DNA from 4 places in the Streptomyces sp. NPDC002958 genome. Region 1 is predicted to be linked to each of the others. Evidence: riboswitches for the same ligand, from Rfam matches in the RefSeq annotation. Region 1 holds a riboswitch; each other region holds the start of a gene.

Evidence for each region. Region 1 has a riboswitch for cyclic di-AMP ahead of ACZ3IC_RS01870 (C40 family peptidase). Riboswitches for the same ligand answer to the same signal wherever they lie in the genome.
Region 2: linked by a shared signal. The riboswitch ahead of ACZ3IC_RS20685 (M23 family metallopeptidase) and the one ahead of ACZ3IC_RS01870 (C40 family peptidase) in region 1 are both predicted to bind cyclic di-AMP.
Region 3: linked by a shared signal. The riboswitch ahead of ACZ3IC_RS22300 (M23 family metallopeptidase) and the one ahead of ACZ3IC_RS01870 (C40 family peptidase) in region 1 are both predicted to bind cyclic di-AMP.
Region 4: linked by a shared signal. The riboswitch ahead of ACZ3IC_RS19815 (C40 family peptidase) and the one ahead of ACZ3IC_RS01870 (C40 family peptidase) in region 1 are both predicted to bind cyclic di-AMP.

The regions. Positions count from the first base shown of each region.
Region 1 is NZ_JBVHDS010000001.1:388,722-393,682, forward strand. It holds gene ACZ3IC_RS01860 (C40 family peptidase) at 1-280, opposite strand, end outside; gene ACZ3IC_RS01865 (hypothetical protein) at 637-990, shown strand; gene ACZ3IC_RS01870 (C40 family peptidase) at 1,079-2,248, opposite strand; cyclic di-AMP (ydaO/yuaA leader) riboswitch at 2,247-2,411, opposite strand; gene pcrA (DNA helicase PcrA) at 2,669-4,961, shown strand, end outside.
Region 2 is NZ_JBVHDS010000011.1:72,099-77,059, reverse strand. It holds gene ACZ3IC_RS20705 (helix-turn-helix domain-containing protein) at 1-432, shown strand, start outside; gene ACZ3IC_RS20700 (DUF6126 family protein) at 466-633, shown strand; gene ACZ3IC_RS20695 (tyrosine-protein phosphatase) at 657-1,469, opposite strand; partial or broken gene ACZ3IC_RS20690 (alpha-galactosidase) at 1,694-2,486, shown strand; cyclic di-AMP (ydaO/yuaA leader) riboswitch at 2,809-2,965, shown strand; gene ACZ3IC_RS20685 (M23 family metallopeptidase) at 2,969-3,916, shown strand; gene ACZ3IC_RS20680 (SGNH/GDSL hydrolase family protein) at 4,104-4,949, shown strand.
Region 3 is NZ_JBVHDS010000013.1:41,776-46,736, forward strand. It holds gene ACZ3IC_RS22290 (bifunctional acetate--CoA ligase family protein/GNAT family N-acetyltransferase) at 1-977, opposite strand, end outside; gene ACZ3IC_RS22295 (HPr family phosphocarrier protein) at 1,151-1,432, shown strand; gene ACZ3IC_RS22300 (M23 family metallopeptidase) at 1,654-2,472, opposite strand; cyclic di-AMP (ydaO/yuaA leader) riboswitch at 2,486-2,652, opposite strand; gene ACZ3IC_RS22305 (M16 family metallopeptidase) at 3,023-4,405, opposite strand; gene ACZ3IC_RS22310 (M16 family metallopeptidase) at 4,432-4,961, opposite strand, start outside.
Region 4 is NZ_JBVHDS010000010.1:161,433-166,393, forward strand. It holds gene ACZ3IC_RS19790 (hypothetical protein) at 1-7, shown strand, start outside; partial or broken gene ACZ3IC_RS19795 (DUF6766 family protein) at 570-683, shown strand; gene ACZ3IC_RS19800 (hypothetical protein) at 971-1,177, shown strand; gene ACZ3IC_RS19805 (ATP-dependent Clp protease proteolytic subunit) at 1,358-1,993, shown strand; gene ACZ3IC_RS19810 (hypothetical protein) at 2,001-2,309, shown strand; cyclic di-AMP (ydaO/yuaA leader) riboswitch at 2,742-2,914, shown strand; gene ACZ3IC_RS19815 (C40 family peptidase) at 2,918-3,391, shown strand; partial or broken gene ACZ3IC_RS19820 (LysE family translocator) at 3,573-3,701, opposite strand; gene ACZ3IC_RS19825 (ATP-binding protein) at 3,790-4,221, opposite strand; gene ACZ3IC_RS19830 (helix-turn-helix domain-containing protein) at 4,425-4,961, shown strand, end outside.

The DNA.
Region 1 (4,961 bases):
GCTCGGTCCCGCGGGCGGCCTCGTCGCGCAGTGAGTCGACGGCATCGGCGGCGGCGGTCGCCTTCTCCTTCGCGCCGTTGTACTGCTCGGTGGCGACTTCCGCGTCGTGGTACAGCCGGTCCACCTCTGCCCTGACCTGGGCGGGGGTGCGCTGGGGGTCGGCGTGCGCGGAGCCGGGCAGGGCGGCAGCGGTGGCGGCCCCGGCAAGGGCGAGGGTGGCTGCGGTGCGGGCAGCAGAGCCGGTGTACGGGCGCTGCTTGGGTTTCCGATGCGCTGCCACGGGGGCGTGCGTCCTTCCTGACGACTGCCCGTCGGGGACTACCGGCGGGCCCGCCCGAGGTCCGGCGGCGGGTCGCCAACAGGGGAGCGGCCCGCCGCCGGACCTCTCGGCGGGGTGACCGGCCTGCCGTCCGGCTGCGGAGCGGCGGTGAAGCCGGTCACCTGGTCAGGACGCTAAACCCGGGACAGGGGGAAGAGTCGCAATGACGCCTATTGCCTGAATTTAGCGCGACACTGTCGCTAGCTGATCGAAAAAATTGCATCAAAGTCGGGCAATAGGTGCAGGCGTGAGTAAAGTGCCAGTAAGTCGCACCTGCCTGCGGAGTGGTGATATGGGCAAGGCTAGGCTGCGGACCCATGGACGTACTCATCAATGTCTTCGTCGCCCTGCACATCATCGGCATCGCCTCTCTGCTGGGCGGTTTCCTGACCCAGATGAAGGCGATGGGCGCGGGCACGGCCCGGTTCGTCCCGGCGATGCTGCACGGTGCGCTGACGATGCTGGTCACCGGTGTCGCACTGGTCGGGCTCAACGAGGCCGACGGCCATCACGTGAACAACATCAAGATCGGGGTCAAGCTGCTGCTCCTGGTCGTGATCCTCGCGCTCGTCTACGTCAAGAGGGACGAGGAGAAGGTCGACAAGGGCGCCTTCGCGGCAGTGGGCGGCCTGACGATCGCCAACATCTTCATCGCCACGCTCTGGACATGAGCCGGCCAGGCCGGCCCTGCGTCACCGGGCGGGCCCGGACCCGGGCCCGCCCGGTGACCGGCAGCCGAGGGGATGGCGGCGTGAGCCGCTACGCCGGTCGCACGCTGCCGTAGATCGGCATGTAGTAGATCGACTCCTCGCGCACATTCGCCCCCGGCTTCGGTGCGTGGATCATCATTCCGTCGCCCTTGTAGATGCCGACGTGGCTGATGTCGTCGTAGAAGAACACGAGGTCGCCCGGCCGCAGATCCGCCGTGGCGACCCGGGTGCCTGTCTCCACTTGGTCCCAGGTGGTGCGCGGGATGTCGACGCCCGCGGCCTTCCACGCGGCCTGGGTGAGCCCGGAGCAGTCGTACGAGGAGGGGCCCGTCGCGCCCCAGACGTACGGCTTGCCGATCTGGGCCGTGGCGAAGGCGATGACCTTCTCCGCCTTGGTGGTGTCGCTGGTGTCCGAGCCCGTTCCGGTGCCGGTTTCCGTGCCCGTTCCCGTACCGCTGCCGGATTCCGCCTCCTTCGCGGCCTCCGCGGCCTTGCGGTCCGCCTCCGCCTTGGCAGCGGCCTGCTGCTGCGCCAGCTCCTGCGCCTTGCGCTTGGCCTCCGCCTCCTTCTCGCGCTCCAGCGCCGCGAGCCGCGCCTTCTCCTCGGCGGTCAGCTCCGACAGCATCGCGCGCGCCTCGCCCAGCTTCTCCTGGACGTTCTGCTTGCTGGTGCGCAGCGTGGTCTGCGTCGCGGTCAGCGTCTCCAAACTCTGCACCGCTTCGGCCCGCTCCTTCGACGCCTTGGCCTGCTGCGTACGGAAGTCCGTGACCGCCTTCTGCTGCTGACCGGTCAGCCGGCTCATCAGCTGGTTCTGGTCGAAGTACGACTGCGGGTCGTCGGCCAGGAGGAAGGTGGTGCTCGGCGCGATGGAGCCCGTGCGGTACTGCGCGGCCGCGTAGGCGCCGAGAGTCCTGCGGGCGTCGTTGAGCTTGTCGGCGCGCTTCGCCACGTCCTCCAGCAGGGAGTCGACCTTGGCGCGCTGGGTGGCGGAGGCTTCCTTCGCCCGGTTGTACTGCTGGGTCGCGGCGCCCGCCTGCCGGTAGAGGTCGTCGACCTTCTTCTGGACGTCCTCGATGCTGGGCTTCGGAGAGGGCGCGGCCGTGGCGCTCTGCGTGGAGAGCAGGGTCACGGATGCCAGAGCGGCCGTCGTGAGCCCGATGGCCGGTGTGGTGGTGCGCACCCGGGTGCGCGGTTTGCGATGCGACGCCAAGGTCGGCATCTCCTTCCGTGGACCGCCTACCGGGTTAGCTGTCGGGTTCGGGCGGAACGGAAGGCTGCCCTACGGTCCGAGTGGGGATAAGGACCGATTCACCCCGTTGCTGCGCATGGGTCCCCGGTTCCGAACTCCCGCGTGGGCAGCCCGGATTCGGCGCGGGCGCCCGGTCGGCGTGGTTCGCCTCAGGGGGTACGGGCCGCCCGGTCGAGCACGCTAGCCAAACCATGATGCTGCTGTGAAGGTTGATGTTCGATATGCCCGATACATTTTCGTGATCTCGGCGAAGTGGGGCGGCAGGGGCGGGCAAGGGCCCGGAATCCCTTACGCGGCGTGGGTGCACGCTCTCGTTGTGTGCCCTCCCGTCGGGCGCGGTGCGCCATGCGGCCGCCGGGTGTCGGTGCGGCGGCCTAGACTCGACAAGCGATGAGCAGCCTCTTTGACGACAGCTTCCTGGCCGGCCTCCAGCACTCGGAGGAAGAGCCCCCGCCGCCCCCCGAGGACTCCGCACCCGAAGCGGTGCCGGAGGACCTCTTCGCGGGCGTGTTCGACGGGCCCCCGCCGCCGAGGGACGCGTACTACCGCGACGGCGCGCACCGCCCCGTCATCGACTCCGCGGCGCTCCTCGACGGGCTGAACACCGAACAGCGCGCCGCCGTGGTCCACGCGGGCTCCCCCCTGCTCATCGTCGCCGGAGCGGGTTCCGGCAAGACCCGGGTGCTGACCCACCGGATCGCCCACCTCCTCGCCGAGCGCGGGGTGCACCCCGGCCAGATCCTGGCGATCACCTTCACCAACAAGGCCGCGGGCGAGATGAAGGAGCGTGTCGAGCAGCTCGTCGGACCGCGCGCCAACGCCATCTGGGTCATGACCTTCCACAGCGCGTGCGTACGCATCCTGCGCCGCGAATCGAAGAAGCTCGGCTTCACCTCGTCGTTCTCGATCTACGACGCCGCCGACTCCAAGCGGCTGATGGCCCTGGTCTGCCGCGATCTCGACCTCGACCCGAAGCGCTTCCCACCGAAGTCGTTCACGGCCAAGGTCTCCAACCTGAAGAACGAACTGATCGACGAGGAGATCTTCGCCGGCCAGGCCGCGGACGGCTTCGAGAAGACCCTTGCCCAGGCCTACGCGATGTACCAGTCCCGGCTGCGCGAGGCCAACGCGCTGGACTTCGACGACATCATCATGACGACGGTCCATCTGCTCCAGGCGTTTCCCGATGTCGCCGAGCACTACCGCCGCCGCTTCCGGCACGTCCTGGTCGACGAGTACCAGGACACCAACCACGCCCAGTACACCCTCGTGCGCGAACTGGTCGGCCCGGCCGGCGAGGGCGACGCCCCCGCCGAGCTGTGCGTCGTCGGTGACGCGGACCAGTCGATCTACGCCTTCCGCGGCGCGACCATCCGCAACATCCTCCAGTTCGAGGAGGACTACCCGACCGCGACCACGATCCTCCTGGAGCAGAACTACCGCTCCACACAGACGATCCTGTCCGCCGCCAACGCGGTCATCGAGCGCAACGAGAGCCGCCGCCCCAAGAACCTCTGGACGAACGCCGGCACGGGCGCCCGGATCACCGGCTACGTCGCCGACACCGAGCACGACGAGGCCCAGTTCGTCGCCGACGAGATCGACCGGCTCACCGACGTGGGCGACGCCAAGGCAGGCGACGTCGCGATCTTCTACCGTACGAACGCGCAGTCCCGCGTCTTCGAAGAGATCTTCATCCGCGTCGGACTGCCCTACAAGGTCGTCGGCGGTGTGCGCTTCTACGAGCGCAAGGAGGTCCGTGACGTCCTGGCCTACCTCCGAGTCCTCGCCAACCCCGAGGACACCGTGCCGCTGCGCCGCATCCTCAACGTCCCCAAGCGCGGCATCGGCGACCGCGCCGAGGCGATGATCGACGCGCTGTCCCTGCGCGAGAAGATCACCTTCTCGCAGGCGCTGCGCCGGGTCGACGAGGCGTACGGCATGGCGGCCCGCTCGGCCAACGCCGTCAAGCGGTTCAACACGCTGATGGAGGAGCTGCGCACGATCGTCGATTCCGGCGCGGGTCCGGCGGTGGTCCTGGAGGCCGTCCTGGAGCGCACCGGCTACCTCGCCGAGCTCCAGGCGTCCACCGACCCGCAGGACGAGACCCGCATCGAGAACCTTCAGGAACTCGCCGCCGTCGCCCTCGAATTCGAGCAGGAGCGGGGCGAGTCCGGCGAGGAGGGCACGGGCACGCTCGCTGAATTCCTGGAGAGGGTCGCGCTCGTCGCCGACTCCGACCAGATCCCCGACGAGGACGAGGACGGCTCCGGAGTCATCACCCTGATGACACTGCACACCGCGAAGGGCCTCGAATTCCCGGTGGTCTTCCTGACCGGCATGGAGGACGGCGTCTTCCCGCACATGCGTGCGCTCGGTCAGGTCAAGGAGCTGGAGGAAGAGCGGCGGCTCGCGTACGTGGGCATCACCCGGGCCCGCGAGCGGCTCTATCTGACGCGGGCGGCGATGCGCAGTGCGTGGGGGCAGCCCTCGTACAACCCGCCGTCGCGGTTCCTGGAGGAGATCCCGGACCAGCACCTGGAGTGGAAGCGGACCGGGCCGATGGCAGCTCCGGCCGGACCGACGTCGGGGATCACCTCGTCGCTGTCCTCGTCGCGCTCGCGCTCCGGCCCCTCGGGCTTCGCGACCCGGCGCACCTCGGACAAGCCGACGATCGCGCTGG
Region 2 (4,961 bases), on a different contig from region 1:
CTCGGTCTTGCCAGGATCTACGGTACGACGGTTTCCGAACTGCTCGGCGAGACCCCTCCGGAACGTGAGGCGATCATCCGCGGCGGTAGGTTCGAAGGGGCCGAGGCCGACGGCTGGATGTATCAGCAGGCCGGGGGATCCGGCCGGGCGATGCAGGCGCTCCGTGTCCGGGTTCCGTACGGCGCACAGGGTGATCTCGTGCGCGTCCATCCCGGCGAGGAGTGGCTGTATGTGCTCGTCGGGCACCTCCGGGTCACACTCGGGGAGACCGTGCACGATCTCCTCCCTGGCGACAGTGCGCACTTCGACTCGCTCACCCCGCACCGGATCGCGGCCGTCGACCGCGACGGTGCCGAGTTGCTCTTCGTCCACACCCTGCTGCAGAGCCCCGCTGCCGAGCTGTGTCTCGGCAGCGGCATCCACCGTCGCTGAGACCGGGTTCCCCGGTCGCCAGAGAGGACTGTCATGTCCGATTCAGAAAACTTCGACCCGCTCGGGTCCAAGAAGACATACGAAGCCCAGGAGCGGAAGTTTCCGCGCGGCGTGGTGATCCGGCTGTTCGCCTATCTCATCGCCGGACACATCTTCGCCGCCTTCCTCTACCTGCTCTTCGCGGTGGCCGGCGAGGGCTGACCACCGCCGACGGGCGGGTCCGGCTACGCCTCGTCGAGGAGCCGGTCACGCAGCCGCTCACGGGTCTGCGGAGCGAGCTTCAGGCCCTCGGAGAAATAGCGCTCCGTGCCGCCCCAGGTCTCCTCGATGGTGGCGAAGACCGCGGCGAGGTAGTCGGCATGGGCGCCGAAGAGCGGATTGAGCAGCTCCATCACCTCGGCCGACATGCCGTCCGCCGAGGTGTCGCTGCGGTGCACCTTGTAGCGGCGGTGGGCGTCGTTGGACTTGAGGTAGTCGGCCTCGATGGCGTCGCGCTCGACGCCGACCGCGAGCAATGACACCGCGATCGACAGACCGGCCCGGTCCTTGCCCGCCGCGCAGTGCATCAACGCCGGAACACTGTCCTCGGCCAGGGCGTGCAGGACCCGGCTGTGCTCAGCGGTACGGTCTCGGATGATCGCGCGATACGAGGCGATCATCCGGTTCGTTCCCTTGCCGCCGGCGAGGATGGAGCGCAGCTGGTCGAGGTCGCCGTCGCGGACCATCCGCCAGAACTCGGCGCCGTCCGCGGGGTCGGAGAGCGGGATGCTCAGATTCCGTACGCCCGGCAGCTCCACGTCCAGGCCGTCGAGCCGGTGGTCGGCCGCATTGCGGAAGTCGAAGACCGTGTGCAGACCGAGGCCGCCGAGGAAGGCGGCGTCCTCGGCGGTGGCGTGCGCGAGGTGACCGCTGCGGAAGAGCCGTCCATGCCGCACCCGCCGGCCGTCCACGGTGGGCAGCCCGCCCACATCACGGAAGTTGCGGACACCCGTCAGCTCGGGTTCCGCCGACGGGACCTGCGGCAACTGCTGCGTCACAGTGACTCCTGGAGTGTCTGGCGTCGACGCGAGTCGCCGACGAGGCCACTTCCGCGACGATACGACATTGATTCCTCAGGCAATCATCTCGGCCTTCGCTTGTCGACACTTCCGTGAACCCCGGTGCCCCTGCGGCGAATTTGCCCGGTGAATTCCGTGCAGGGTCATTGCCCGCCATCCCGGCGATGATCGATGATGTGCGAAAATGTTGGAATGTGGGGGTGATGGTCAAGGCTGGCGACAAGGGCTGGACCTGGTTGCTCGCCGGGGCGAGCAGCAGTACGCACTGCGCCCTCACCGAACGGGATGAGCTGGTCCATCTGCACCGGGGGTCGCGGATCCCCCACGCCGCCGCCGAAGCCCCTGACCGCAGCGCCCGAGTCGCCCTTCAGGGGTTTTGAATCCCCGCTCGACGGCCGTGAGGAGTACCCGGTGGAGGGTGGCCCCGGTTGCGCTCGGCTGGTCCGGGGCGTGGCGGATCTCCGTACAGCGGCTCTCCGACGGGCTGGTGCAGATCACCGGTGGTGCCGGCTGCGACGACGCGGGGCTGCTGCTGCTCGCACCGGGGGAGTCGTACGTCACACCCGTCTTCGCCGGCCTGTGGAGTGTGGAGGGATTCGGCGGGGCGAGCCGGGCCTGGCATGTCTGGCAGCTGGCCCATGTGGCCCGGACGCGGAGAGTTTGCGGCCGGTGCTCTACAACTCCTGGGAGGCGACCGGCTTCGACATCTCGCAGGAGCAGCAGCGCGCCCTCGTCGAGCGCGCCGCCGTGATGGGCGTCGAGCTGTTCGTCGTGGACGACGCATGGTTCGGGCAGCGCGCCAGCGACCGGGCAGGGCTGGGCGACCGGACGCCGAATCCACACCCCTTTTCCGGCGGACTGAAGCCGCTTGCCGACGAAGTGCACGGGTTCGGAATGCAGTTCGGTATCCGGGTAGAGCCGGAAATGATCAATGCCGACAGCGATCTCTGTCGCGCGCACCCTGACTGGGTGCAGCGCTTCCCCGGGTGTGCGCGAGGGTGCTGAGGCTCCGGCGCGGATGACGGGCATGACGTGTCCGTAATAGGCCGATTTGGCATAACTTGCCCCGCCGGCGCGGGAGATGGTCGCCCTGTCGTGAGCGGGATCATATCCGTGACGGTGCGTGCAGGAGGGGTGGTCGGGTATTCCATGCGTGGCGCGGAAATTCAAGATCCTTAATCCACGGAGTGTGACCGGAATTCCGCGCCGATTTCCCGGCGCGGATTCCGGTACGGAACCAGTGGCTTGTTCTTGCCGTCCCGACTCGCTTACGGTCGCCGTCAATCCGGACGGACCGCCTAATCCTGCCGCCGTCCGGAATTCACATCCACTCATCGTGTGGCAGGAGCGGGGGAACCAGGTAAGCCGCCGATCGGAGAATTCCGGCCGGCTCGGGGTGAAGCCGCGTTCAGCGCGGCCGGGCATCTCCAGCCCGAACCCGACAGCTCACCTCGTAGGCGCCGGAGAGGAAGCACCACATGCCCATATCGGGTAAGCACCGTCGTACGAAGTCCAGCACCATCGCCCGTGGCGTCGCCGCCGCAGCCACCGGCGGCGCCGTCATCGCACTGCCGCTGCTCGGTGCCACCGGCGCCGCCGCCGCGGAGCAGGCCGCCCCCGCCGCCCCGCAGTCGGCCTCCGCAGCCCCGGCCAAGCCGGTCGCGCAGAAGCAGGACGCCACCACGACGTACTCCGTCGTCTCCGGTGACTACCTGTCAAAGATCGCCGACGAGCAGGGGATCGAGGGCGGCTGGCAGAAGCTGTACCAGGACAACCGCGAGGTCGTCGGCGAAGACCCCAGCCTGATCTTCCCGGGCATGGAGCTGACGCTCGACGGCAAGGCGGGGGGCCACTCCGCGCCCACCGGTGCCGGTACGGACTCGTCCCTCCCGTCGAAGGCTCCGTCGGCGCCTTCGTCGGCCGCGGAGAAGTCCGTCCCGGCCGAGTCCGCCCCGGCCGAGGCCTCTACGGCCACGGAGTCCCAGGCCTCGACCTCCGCCCCGGCCGACCAGAACAACAGCTCCGGCTACAGCCACCCGGTCCCCGGCAACCACACCACCGGATACCGTGCCTCCGGCTCGAACTGGTCCAGCGGCAGCCACACCGGGATCGACTTCCCCGTCTCCACCGGCACCAGCGTGAAGGCCATCACCTCCGGCACCGTCGTCAGCGCCGGCTGGGGTGGCGCGTACGGCAACGAGGTCGTCATCAAGCACGCCGACGGCCACTACTCGCAGTACGGCCACCTGTCCTCGATCTCCGTCTCCGAGGGCCAGACCGTGAGCAACGGTCAGCAGATCGGCCTTTCCGGCGCCACCGGCAACGCCACCGGACCGCACCTGCACTTCGAGGTCCGCACGGGCCCGGCGTACGGCTCGGACATCGATCCGATCGCCTTCCTGGCTTCGCACGGCATCTACGTCTGAGCCGAACGGCAGGGACGCTGAGCAACAAGGCATGACCTGAGAAAAGCGGAAGGGCGGTGCGCGGCGGCGCACCGCCCTTCCGCTTATTCCCTCTTTACCAAAGCCTTACAGGGTGGCCCATCTCACCACCCGTCAACCCTTTATTACGGTCGCGTAGGTCACATTCGGCGGTGCAGGATAAGCGTTTATGGCAGACGATTCGAGAAAAAACCAACGTGGCGTCATCAACCGACAATGCGTCATCGGGTCGTACGCAGCGATTGGCGACAGCTTCACCGAGGGAGTCGGTGACCCCGGCCCGGACGGGACCTTCGTCGGCTGGGCGGACCGTTTCGCGGTACTTCTCGCGGACCAGCTCCCGGACTCCGATGCGGCGACGAGCACCGAAGGCTCCGCTCACGGGAATTTCAGGTACGCCAATCTCGCCGTACGCGGACGCCTCCTCGACCAGATCGTCGAGGAGCAGGTGCCGCGCGCCAAGGAGCTCGCACCCGACCTGGTGAGCTTCTGCGCGGGCGGCAATGACATCATCAGGCCCGGCACCGACCCCGACGACGTGGCCGAGCGCTTCGAGCGCGCGGTCGCCGAGCTGACCGCATCGGTCGGCACCGTCCTGGTCACCACCGGCTTCGACACCCGTGGTGTTCCCGTGCTGCGCCATCTGCGCGGCAAGATCGCCACCTACACCGCCCATGTGCGGTCCATCGCCGACCGACACGACTGCCCGGTCCTCGACCTGTGGTCGCTCCGGTCCGTTCAGGACAGGCGCGCCTGGGACGACGACCGGCTCCATCTGTCGCCCGAGGGACACACCAGGGTCGCGCTGCGCGCCGCCCAGGTCCTCGGCCTCGATGTGCCTGCCGACCCCGACCAGGAATGGCCCCCGCAAGCACAGCGCGGCACGCTCGAAGTACGGCGCGACGACATCCACTGGGCGCGCGAGTACCTGGTGCCGTGGATCGGGCGACGGCTGCGCGGTGAGTCCTCCGGCGACCACGTCGAGGCGAAGCGGCCTGACCTGCTGCCGCTTTAGGGCGTGTTTCGC
Region 3 (4,961 bases), on a different contig from region 1:
ACCAGTTCACGCTGCCGTTCCCTGCCCTCGGCGCCCCACTCGGCGTATCCGGCGGAGAGGACGACCAGGCCCTGGACACCGTGCTCTCCGCAGTCGGCGACGGCCTCCGGAACCCGGTCGGCGGGAACGGCGACGACCGCGAGGTCGACCGGTTCTCCGATCTCGCCGATGGAACGGTGGGCGGGGACACCGTCGATCGTGCCCTGGTTGGCGGCGAAGGCACGGTTCACGGCATACGTACGACCGGTGAAGCCGGCGCCGAGGAGGTTGCGCAGAACCGTGCGGCCGACCCCTCCGGGGGTGCGGCCCGCCCCGATGACGGCGACGGATCCGGGGGCGAGCAGCCGTTGCACGGAGCGCGCCTCGGCCCGCTGCTCACGGCCGCGCTGGACGGCCAGGGACTCGGCGGTCGGTTCGAGGTCCAGGGTGAGGTGGACGGAGCCGTCCTCGAAGCTGCGCTGCTGGGTGTACCCGGCGTCCCGGAACACCTTGATCATCTTGTGGTTGGCGGGCAGCACCTCTGCCGCGAAGCGGCGGATGCCGCGTTCGCGGGCGACGGCCGCGATGTGTTCGAGGAGTGCCGAGGCCACGCCCCGGCCCTGATGCGCGTCCTGCACGAGGAAGGCGACTTCGGCCTCGTCGGCGGGCGCGGAGGCGGGCCTGCCCCGCTCGTCGATCCGGTCGTAGCGGACGGTCGCGATGAACTCGCCGCCGATGGTGACCGCGAGCCCCACCCGGTCGACGTAGTCGTGATGGGTGAAGCGGTGCACGTCCCTGTCGGACAGACGCGGGTACGGCGCGAAGAAGCGGTAGTACTTCGACTCGTCGGAGACCTGCTCGTAGAAGCTGACCAGTCGTTCGGCGTCGTCCGTGGTGATGGGCCTGATCCGCGCGGTTCCTCCGTCACGGAGAACCACGTCCGCTTCCCAGTGGTCGGGGTACGCGTGATGCGGACTCTGCTCCGGCGAGGACTGCATGGGCAAAGACTACGACTCCGCCAGCGGTCGCGTAGGTCTTGGGGCCGGGTCAGTCTGAGGGGGCCGATCGGCGGTACAGCACGGGTTGCGGGCCGTCTCGCGGGTCGGCCGGAGCATCGCGCACTGCATGAGAGACTGGTCTAGACAACCATTGATTCGTGAAGGGCAGAACCATGGCTGAGCGCCGCGTCAAGGTCGGTTGGGCCGAGGGCCTGCACGCCCGCCCCGCTTCCATCTTCGTCCGTGCCGCCACGGCTTCCGGCGTCCCCGTGACGATCTCCAAGGCCGATGGCAACCCGGTGAACGCCGCCTCCATGCTCGCGGTGCTCGGTCTCGGCGCGCACGGTGGCGAGGAGATTGTCCTCGCATCCGAGGCCGACGACTCCGAAGCCGCCCTGGACCGTCTGGCAAAGCTGGTCGCCGAAGGGCTCGACGAGCTTCCGGAGACCGTCTGAACCATTTTCTGCGAAAGAGCCGCGGCACCCTGATTCGGGGCCGCGGCTCTTTCGCTTTCCCCATCCGGGACGGGTGGAAATTCATGAATATCTTTTGGCCGCAAGGCGGTTCGGCGGGCAGGTACTGCGGGTGGGACGCCGGGCGGACACGGAGGCCGGACACGGCGAAGGCCCCGGCGTGTGCCGGGGCCTTCGAAGCGGTACTGCGGGTGGAGCGTCGATCAGACACTGACGCCGTGGGCGCGCAGGTACGCGACGGGGTCCATGTCGGAGCCGTACGACGGCGTGGTCCGGGCCTCGAAGTGGAGGTGCGGCCCGGTGGAGTTGCCGGTGGAGCCGGAGAGGCCGATCTGCTGGCCCGCACCGACGCTCTGCCCGACGGAGACGCCGATCGAGGAGAGGTGGCCGTACTGCGTGTACGTGCCGTCCGCCATCCGGAGCACGATGTTGTTGCCGTACGCGCCGCCCCAGCCGGCCTCCACGACCGTACCGGCGCCGACGGCGACGACGGAGCTGCCGGACGCGGCCTGGAAGTCGACGCCCGAGTGGCTGCCGGAGGACCAGAGCGAGCCGCCGGACTTGTAGCCGGTGGTGACGTACGAACCGGCGACCGGGAGCTGGAAGGAGTTCAGGCGGGCGCGCTCGGCGGACCGGGCGGCACGCGCCTTCTCCGCACGTGCCTCCTCGGCGCGCGCTTCGGCCGCGCGCTCCGCTTCGGCCTTGGCCTCTGCCTTCTTCTTGGCTTCGGCCTTCTTCTTGGCCTCCGCCTTCGCCTTCGCCTTCGCCGCGACATCGGCCTGGTGCTTCTGGTCGTCGGCCTGGGCGGCGATCTGGTCGGCGAGCGCACCGTCGATAGCCATGACCTGACTCAGACCGGTCTCGACGACAGAGGGGGCCTCGGCGCCCGCGGCGAGGGCCGGTGAGGCCATGCCGCCGATGACGCCGGTGGTGGCCAGAGCCGCGACGCCGGCGATCTTCGCGCTCCTGCGCGTCAGTCGGCTCGCGGCACGATGCTTCCCGGTGGCACGGGTGAACGCCATGAAGTGGCTGGTCCTTTCCTTCCTTCTCGCCTACCGGGTTAGCTGACGGGTTCGGAGCAGGAAGGTCTCCTACGGACACCCCGGCCTCATCGAGGCTCAGACATCCGATTCACCCCAGGGACTGCGTGGGTCCCCGGCTCCCCAGGCTCGCGCCTGACGGGGACTCGGCGATGGCTGCCCGGTACGTCGCGGTTGCGGCATACGAGTGACAGGCAGCCGAGCCGACGCTAAGCGGGAGCACATTCATTCACCAAACGGACAGGCCGTTTTGTAGCGCATCCCACAGGGCAGACAGGCAACCTCCCCTCTAAAACGGACAAAAGGGAAGACCCCTGCGAGATCTAGCTCACAAGGGTTTTCCCTTTTGTCCCGTTATGCGGGCATATGACGGGCCAATGGACCGGTCGGCGGGGGCGCTCGGTCGACCGTGCCAGTCGACCTGTGCACTGTCACACGGGACAGGTCCGCCGTCGCCCGCGTCGAGTCGGTCGGTCCGCCGTCGCCCGCGTCGGGCCGGACGGTCGTCCGTCGTCCACGACGGGTGCGCCCGTCAGCCGGCGACCACCGACACCTCTCCGATGCCCAGCGCCCGGACCGGCTCCTCGATCTGTGCCGCGTCACCGACGAGGACCGTGACCAGCCGGTCGTCCGGGAAGGCGTTGACCACCGCTGCGGTCGCCTCGACCGTGCCGGTCTCCGCGAGCCGGGCGTACAGCTGTGCCTGGTAGTCGTCCGGGAGGTGCTGCTCGACCTGGTCGGCGAGGGTGCCCGCGACGGAGGCCGCCGTCTCGAACTTCAGCGGTGCGACACCCACGAGGTTCTGCACGGCCGTCTCGCGCTCTTCATCGGTCAGCCCCTCGGCCGCGAGGGTCCGAAGGACAGTCCACAGGTCCTTCAGCGCCGGTCCGGTGGACTCCGTGTCCACCGATCCGCTGATGGCGAGCATTGCGGCACCGGTCGCCCCCGAGGCGGAATCCGGGGCCGACGACCGCAGCACCTGGGCGAAGGCCCGTACGCCGTAGGTGTAGCCCTTCTCCTCGCGCAGCACACGGTCCAGCCGGGAGGTGAGCGTGCCGCCCAGGCAGTAGGTGCCGAGCACCTGGGCCGGCCACACGCTGTCGTGACGGTCGGCGCCGATCCGGCCGATCAGCAACTGCGTCTGCACCGCGCCCTGACGATCGACGATCACCACGCGGCCGGTGTCGTCCGCGGTGATCGGCGGGGCGGGGCGGGGCTCGGTGGTGTCCCCGGACCAGTCGCCGATGGTGTCGGCGAGCAGGGCGTCCAGGTCGATGCCGGTGAGGTCACCGACGACCACGGCGGTCGCCGTGGACGGCCGGATGTGGGCATCGAAGAAGGCGCGCACGGCTGCCGAGTCGATCCGCTCCACCGTCTCCTCGGTGCCCTGGCGTGGGCGCGACATCCGCGCCGTGGCCGGGAAGAGCTCCTTGGAGAGCTGCTTGGCGGCGCGCCGGGCCGGGTTGGCCTGCTCGTGCGGAATCTCGTCGAGCCGGTTGCGTACCAGCCGTTCGATCTCGCTGTCGGCGAAGGCGGGCGCCCGCAGGGCCTCGGCGACCAGTGCGAGTGCCTTCGCCAGCCGGGAGGCCGGGACCTCCAGGGAGACCCGGACGCCGGGGTGGTCGGCGTGCGCGTCGAGGGTGGCGCCGCAGCGCTCCAGCTCGGCGGCAAACTCCTCGGCGGTGTGCTTGTCGGTGCCCTCGGACAGCGCCCGCGACATGATCGTGGCCACACCGTCGAGCCCCTCGGGCTCTGCGTCCAGCGGGGCGTCGAGGAAGATCTCGACCGCCACCACCTGCTGGCCGGGGCGGTGACAGCGCAGCACCGTGAGGCCGTTGGGCAGGGCGCCACGCTCCGGCGCGGGAAAGGCCCAGGGGCGGGCGACGCCGGGGGCCGGCTGCGGGTGGTACTGCATGGAAACTCCAGTCGCGGCAGCGTCGGTCACTTGTCCGCTCCTTCGTGCGCGTCGGTCTCTTCGGCGTCGGTCTCATCGGTGTCCGCTGCGTCCGCGGGCTCGGCCGATTCGACCGGCTCGTAGACCAGCACCGCCCGGTTGTCGGGGCGCAGCTGGGCCTTGGCGACCGCCTGGACCTCTTCCGCGGTGACATCGAGCACCCGCTGCACGGCGGTCAGGGCGAGCTGCGGGTCGCCGAACAGCACGGTGAACCGGCAGAGTTCGTCGGCGCGGCCCGCGACCGTACCGAGCCGGTCCAGCCATTCGCGCTCCAACTGGGCCTGCGCACGCTCCATTTCCTCGGGCGTGGGGCCCTCGGCGGCGAACCGGGCGAGCTCCTCATCGACCGCGGCCTCGATCTGCGGCACCTCGACGCCGCCGGACGTCTTGACGTCCAGCCAGCCGAGCGAGGGCGCACCGGCCAGCCGCAGCAGCCCGAACCCGGCCGCCACAGCCGTCCGGTCACGGCGGACCAGCCGGTTGTGCAGCCGCGACGACTCGCCGCCGCCGAGCACGG
Region 4 (4,961 bases), on a different contig from region 1:
CGGGTGATCGAGTACCGCCTCGGCCCGCAGGCGGGACCGACGCCTCGGACTCGCCGAAATCGGCCGCAGCCTGCTGACCCGCCGACAATCCCGTGACTGCCCCCGCAGAATCCGGTCGTGCATCACCAGCTACGCCAGCAAAGCCCCAGGTGAAACCGCCAGCAGCCATCGTTCGCCGGCCGTTGTCACCCTGAACTACCGGTGGCACGTACCACTAAAAGCAACGGCATTGCCATTCGATCCAGTGGGGGTCGTCAACAAGTTCCCACGCGTCGTCGAGCCCGGCACACCTCAGGAATTCGACGAGGTCGCTGTCGTTATGGGCCAGCCCGACGACCTTCCCTTCGATAGCGACTCTCCGTCCGCCAGAACGGGAGAGCCCTTCACCTTGTGCTGACGGACGGCCCGAAGGCGTACGCAGCGCGGAGTTCAACGACCAGCTCGCGACCAACGGCCTCGCGCGCACCGGGTTCGGCGCCCATCTGATGTCCCCTCGGACTTCGCCGTCGACGTGACGGAGAACTGGCAATCGGAATACCTGCAGTTCTTCCTCTACATCTTCGCAGTCCGAGCTGCTCGCAGTGGCCTGCATGGCCACCTTCTCCGTATACCTACGCCAGCGTGGGTCCCCGGAGTCCAAACCCGTCGGAACACCTCACGGAACCAACGGAGTCGAGGGATGACGCGTCGGTTGCCGGGCCAGGCATCCCCATGCACGGCGCAATCTGCACGTCCCGATGGGCACTCGGCGCACGCATTCTTCAAATCCGCATAGAGCCCCTTGAGCCAATCACGGTCTCTGTTTCGAAGAGGCATTGTCGCACTCAAGCGCTCGCCGATGCGCACGAAGGGGTTCAAATACCCAAGCTCGAAGCCGGGGGCCGCCAAGGCGTGAAATTTTTAGAAGTTGTGCACCCTCCGTCGGGCTGCCATGCCGGTAAGGCGGCAGCTCCTCCCAGAAGGTGACGGGATGGCCTGCGACCTCGACTGGCTTTCGAATGGCGGCGAGGTTCTTGCCGTCAACGGCGTGCCGGACGTCGTCCTCGCCGCATGGGCCGGGCATGCCAAAGCCACCTTCACCAAGCGGGTGTACGTCCACCCGAGCCACGAGGACCTCCGCGTCGCCTCGGACCACCTCACTTCTGTACTCGGTTTCAGTGAGGGCGAAGCAGCCTGATGATCAAGCGTCTAGAGATGGTGAGATATCCGCCCTCAGCGAACAGAAAACAGCCTCCGACCTGGGACTTTTAGTGGATCACTAGGATCACGCTCCATTATATCCTTCTGTACGTCCTGTACATTTTGTACAGACGCTTGCGCAGGCCCCGCACAACCCCGGAGGAGAGGCATCGCCATGCTGTTCCGACCCACCGCCCGCTACGTACTGCCCGAGTTCACCGAGCGCACGACCAACGGGACGCGGACCCTCGACCCGTACTCCAAGCTGCTCGCCGAACGGATCGTCTTCCTCGGCACGCCGGTCGACGACACCGTGGCCAACGATCTGATCGCCCAGTTCATGTATCTGGAACACGCCGCCCCGGACCGGCCCATCTCCCTCTACATCAACTCCCCCGGCGGATCGTTCGGAGCCATGTCCGCGATCTACGACACGATGGAGTACCTCACCTGCGAGGTGGAGACCTACTGCCTCGGCCAGGCCGGTTCCTGTGCGTCGACACTGCTCGCCGCAGGCGCTCCCGGCCGACGGCACGCACTGCCCGGGGCCCGGGTCGTCGTACAGCAGCCCGCGCTCACCGAGCCGGTGCAGGGCCAGCCGTCCGATCTGGAGATCGAGGCACAGGAACTGGAGCGGGTCCGCGAGATGCTCACCGCAATGTTGGCCCGTCACACGGGCCGCAGCGCCGAGCAGATCGCCTCCGACATCGAGCGCGACCTCATTCTCGACGCGCCGGGCGCCAAGGCGTACGGCCTGGTGGACCACATCATGGAGAACCGAATGTCATCGCTCCCGCCGCACAGTGCGAGGTGAACGCCAGGTGCAGCCACCGGAGTTGCCGCCGCTCCCCGCACTGACGCGCGCCGAGGGGGAGTTCATCGACTGCTATCTCGAAGTCCTCGATCAACTGGGCCGGATCAACCCGGCCCGTGGCAGCGACACCTACGGCGCACTACGCGCCGCACAGGCGCTGGTCTCACGGGCGGGTGCGCTGCGCGACGCCCTCACGCTGATGCACGAGCGCGGCGAGACGCGGATCCATGCCGCCACCCTGGCGCGGGCGCTGCGTGTGCTCGACGGGGAACAGCGGGCCGGACGCGTCACCGTACCCCCCGCTCCCACGAGTTGATCGGCCCCTTCGTCTCCACGCCCGGCAGGGACCGGTCAGCTCCCCCTGATCCCACCCCCGACGGGGCTCGCTCAACTCACTCCACCCGCTTCCCACCAGCTTCGCTCAACTCCCCTGCTCGACACGCCCGGCAGGCAATTCGAAATTCCTCGCTCATTCGGCGTAGAAACTCCCCCTCACGAGGGATAGCTCAACTTGCGTATTCCGCGTGGCCAGTGAGCGGAATCCTTCATTCCACCCCTGGTACGACGCCGGTCCGAGTAACCGGCTCGGCCGTCGAAATCATCAAGTCCACCCGAACGGTGCAGTCGCGAGGAACCACACATATCGCTGTTCTCCCTCGGAAATCCGGCAGCAGGTGAGTCAAGATCCCTGGGACGACAAGCCCCCGCCACCGCGGCGGGGCGGTCCGGGCGGACGCCGAGTCCTGCCGCTGTCCGGATGCCTGGTCGACAGAAGTGGATCGGCAGGAGTGGAGGACCCGAGCACAACGGGTCGGCCGGATCACCGGTCGACCCTCGGGGTGAAGCCGCCGAGCGCGGCCGGGCAACTTCGCCAGCCCGAACCCGACAGGTCATCCTTCACAGGCGGCTGACGAAGGGTTGCGCATGGCTGCGCAGGTTCATGTCCCGTCTCTGCTCGCCCGGGCCGGTACGGCCTCGGTTCTGACTCTGGCCGCCGTCGGCGGCACCATACTGGCCCCGGGCGCCGCGACAGAAGCCCAGGCAGCGACTCTCTCGATGAAGGCACTCAACATCGCCGCGTCGAAGAAAGGATCGCCGTACAGGTGGGGGGCCACGGGCCCCAACCGCTTCGACTGCTCGGGCCTGACGGCCTATTCGTTCAAGAAGGCGGGCAAGAAGCTCCCCCGCACGGCCCAGCAGCAGTACAACAAGTCCCGCCATATCAAGCCCTCGCGCAGGAAACGCGGCGATCTGGTCTTCTTCCATTACGGCCGCAGCGTCTACCACGTGGGGATCTACGCCGGTCACGGCAAGATCTGGCACTCGCCGCGGACCGGCGCGGTGGTCCGGCTGGAGAAGATCTGGACAAAGGGTGTCTATTACGGGCGGGTCCGCTGATGCCTGTCCGGCGGATCAGGGGCGCGGTCCCGGCCGTGCCGTGATCCGCCGGGCAGTCCCCTGGGCCCCGCTGCCCGGCCGCCGGAGGCGCTTGACTCCACCGTCCGGCCGCCGGACAGGCGCTGGACTCCACGCTCGGCCGCCGGACAAGCGCTGGTCTCCGCCACTGATCCGCTCGTTCTCAGCGCAGCAGGGGGCCGAACACCAGTACCAGCCTTAACGCGGTGAGCGCCGCGCCGCTGCCACCCTCGATGGTGCGGGCGGTACGCGGCCGGCGCAGCCACCCGCCCAGCCCGTCCACCAGGAGCGCGGCCGGGCGGCGAGGGCGGGTGATCGTGCGCTCGAGAGAGCAGAGACGGGCGGATTGAGAGAGGGAAGCGGACGGATCGGGAGGTCCGTCAGCTCTGTACGGGGATGCTCCACGGGAGCGCGATCCAGACCGTCTTGCCGCCGTCGGCGGTGGGGGTGACGGTGAGCCGGCCCCCGCACTCCTTGGTCAGGCCACGGATGATCACCATGCCGCGCCCGTTGTCCTGCTGAACGGCGGCGGGCAGCCGCCGGGGCCAGCGCGGGTGACTGTCCGTCACCCCCAGATGCAGCTGCTCCTCCCGCTCCAGTCTCAGGTCCACGGTGAAGGTGGGTGACTGTCCGAACGTGTGCTGGACGGCGTTGGTCGTCAGCTCCGAGACGATGAGCTGGATTCCGTCAGCGAACTCCGTGTCGGTGACCAGGCCCCATTCGGTGAGCACTCCGGCCACATATCTCCGGGCCACCGAGACCGAGACCGGCTCGCTCGGCAGAGTGACACTTGCTTCTTGATGGTCTGCCATGGCGAGCCGTCCCTTTCCCACCCGGACCGACCCGCGATCGGCCCGGTTGCGCTTCGCGCCAGATTGCCACTGATGCTGCCCTCTGTGATGGCGATCCACCAAGATATGCATATATCTGTCGCTCAATGCGGTGAACCCTGCCCCGCAGGACCGTCAGTGGGCGTCACACTGTCCGCTCGGCAGAAAAGGGAGGGAGGCCGCAGATGCAGCACGGCCCCGCGGTACGACGCCGCAAGCTCGGGGAGGAGCTCCGGAGTCTGCGCCATGCGTCGGGACTGACCAGTCGGGACGCCGCGCGGATGCTCGGCTGGCACCAGTCGAAGGTGAGCCGGATCGAGACCGGTGTCAGTGGGGTGCGGCCGGTCGATGTGGCCCGGCTGCTGGACGCGTACGGCGTGGACGACGCTCAGCTGCGGACGCTCCTGGGGACCCTGGCGGGTTCGGCGGGCGGTGGCGGCACCGGGTGGTGGCATGCCTATCGCGGACTGATCCCGCCCCAGTACCGCGACTTCATCAGTCTGGAGTCCCAGGCGCGGACCGCACGCACCCTGGAGACCTCGGTGGTACCGGGGCTCCTTCAGACGGCCGACTACGCACGCGCGGTGACCCGGGCATCGCTGGACGGGTTACCCGCCGGCCAGCTGGACTCGCTGGTGGAGGTGCGGCTCTCCCGGCAGGGTGTGCTGCGGACCGATCCGCCGCTGCGACTGAGCGCGGTCCTCGACGAGGCGGTGCTGCGG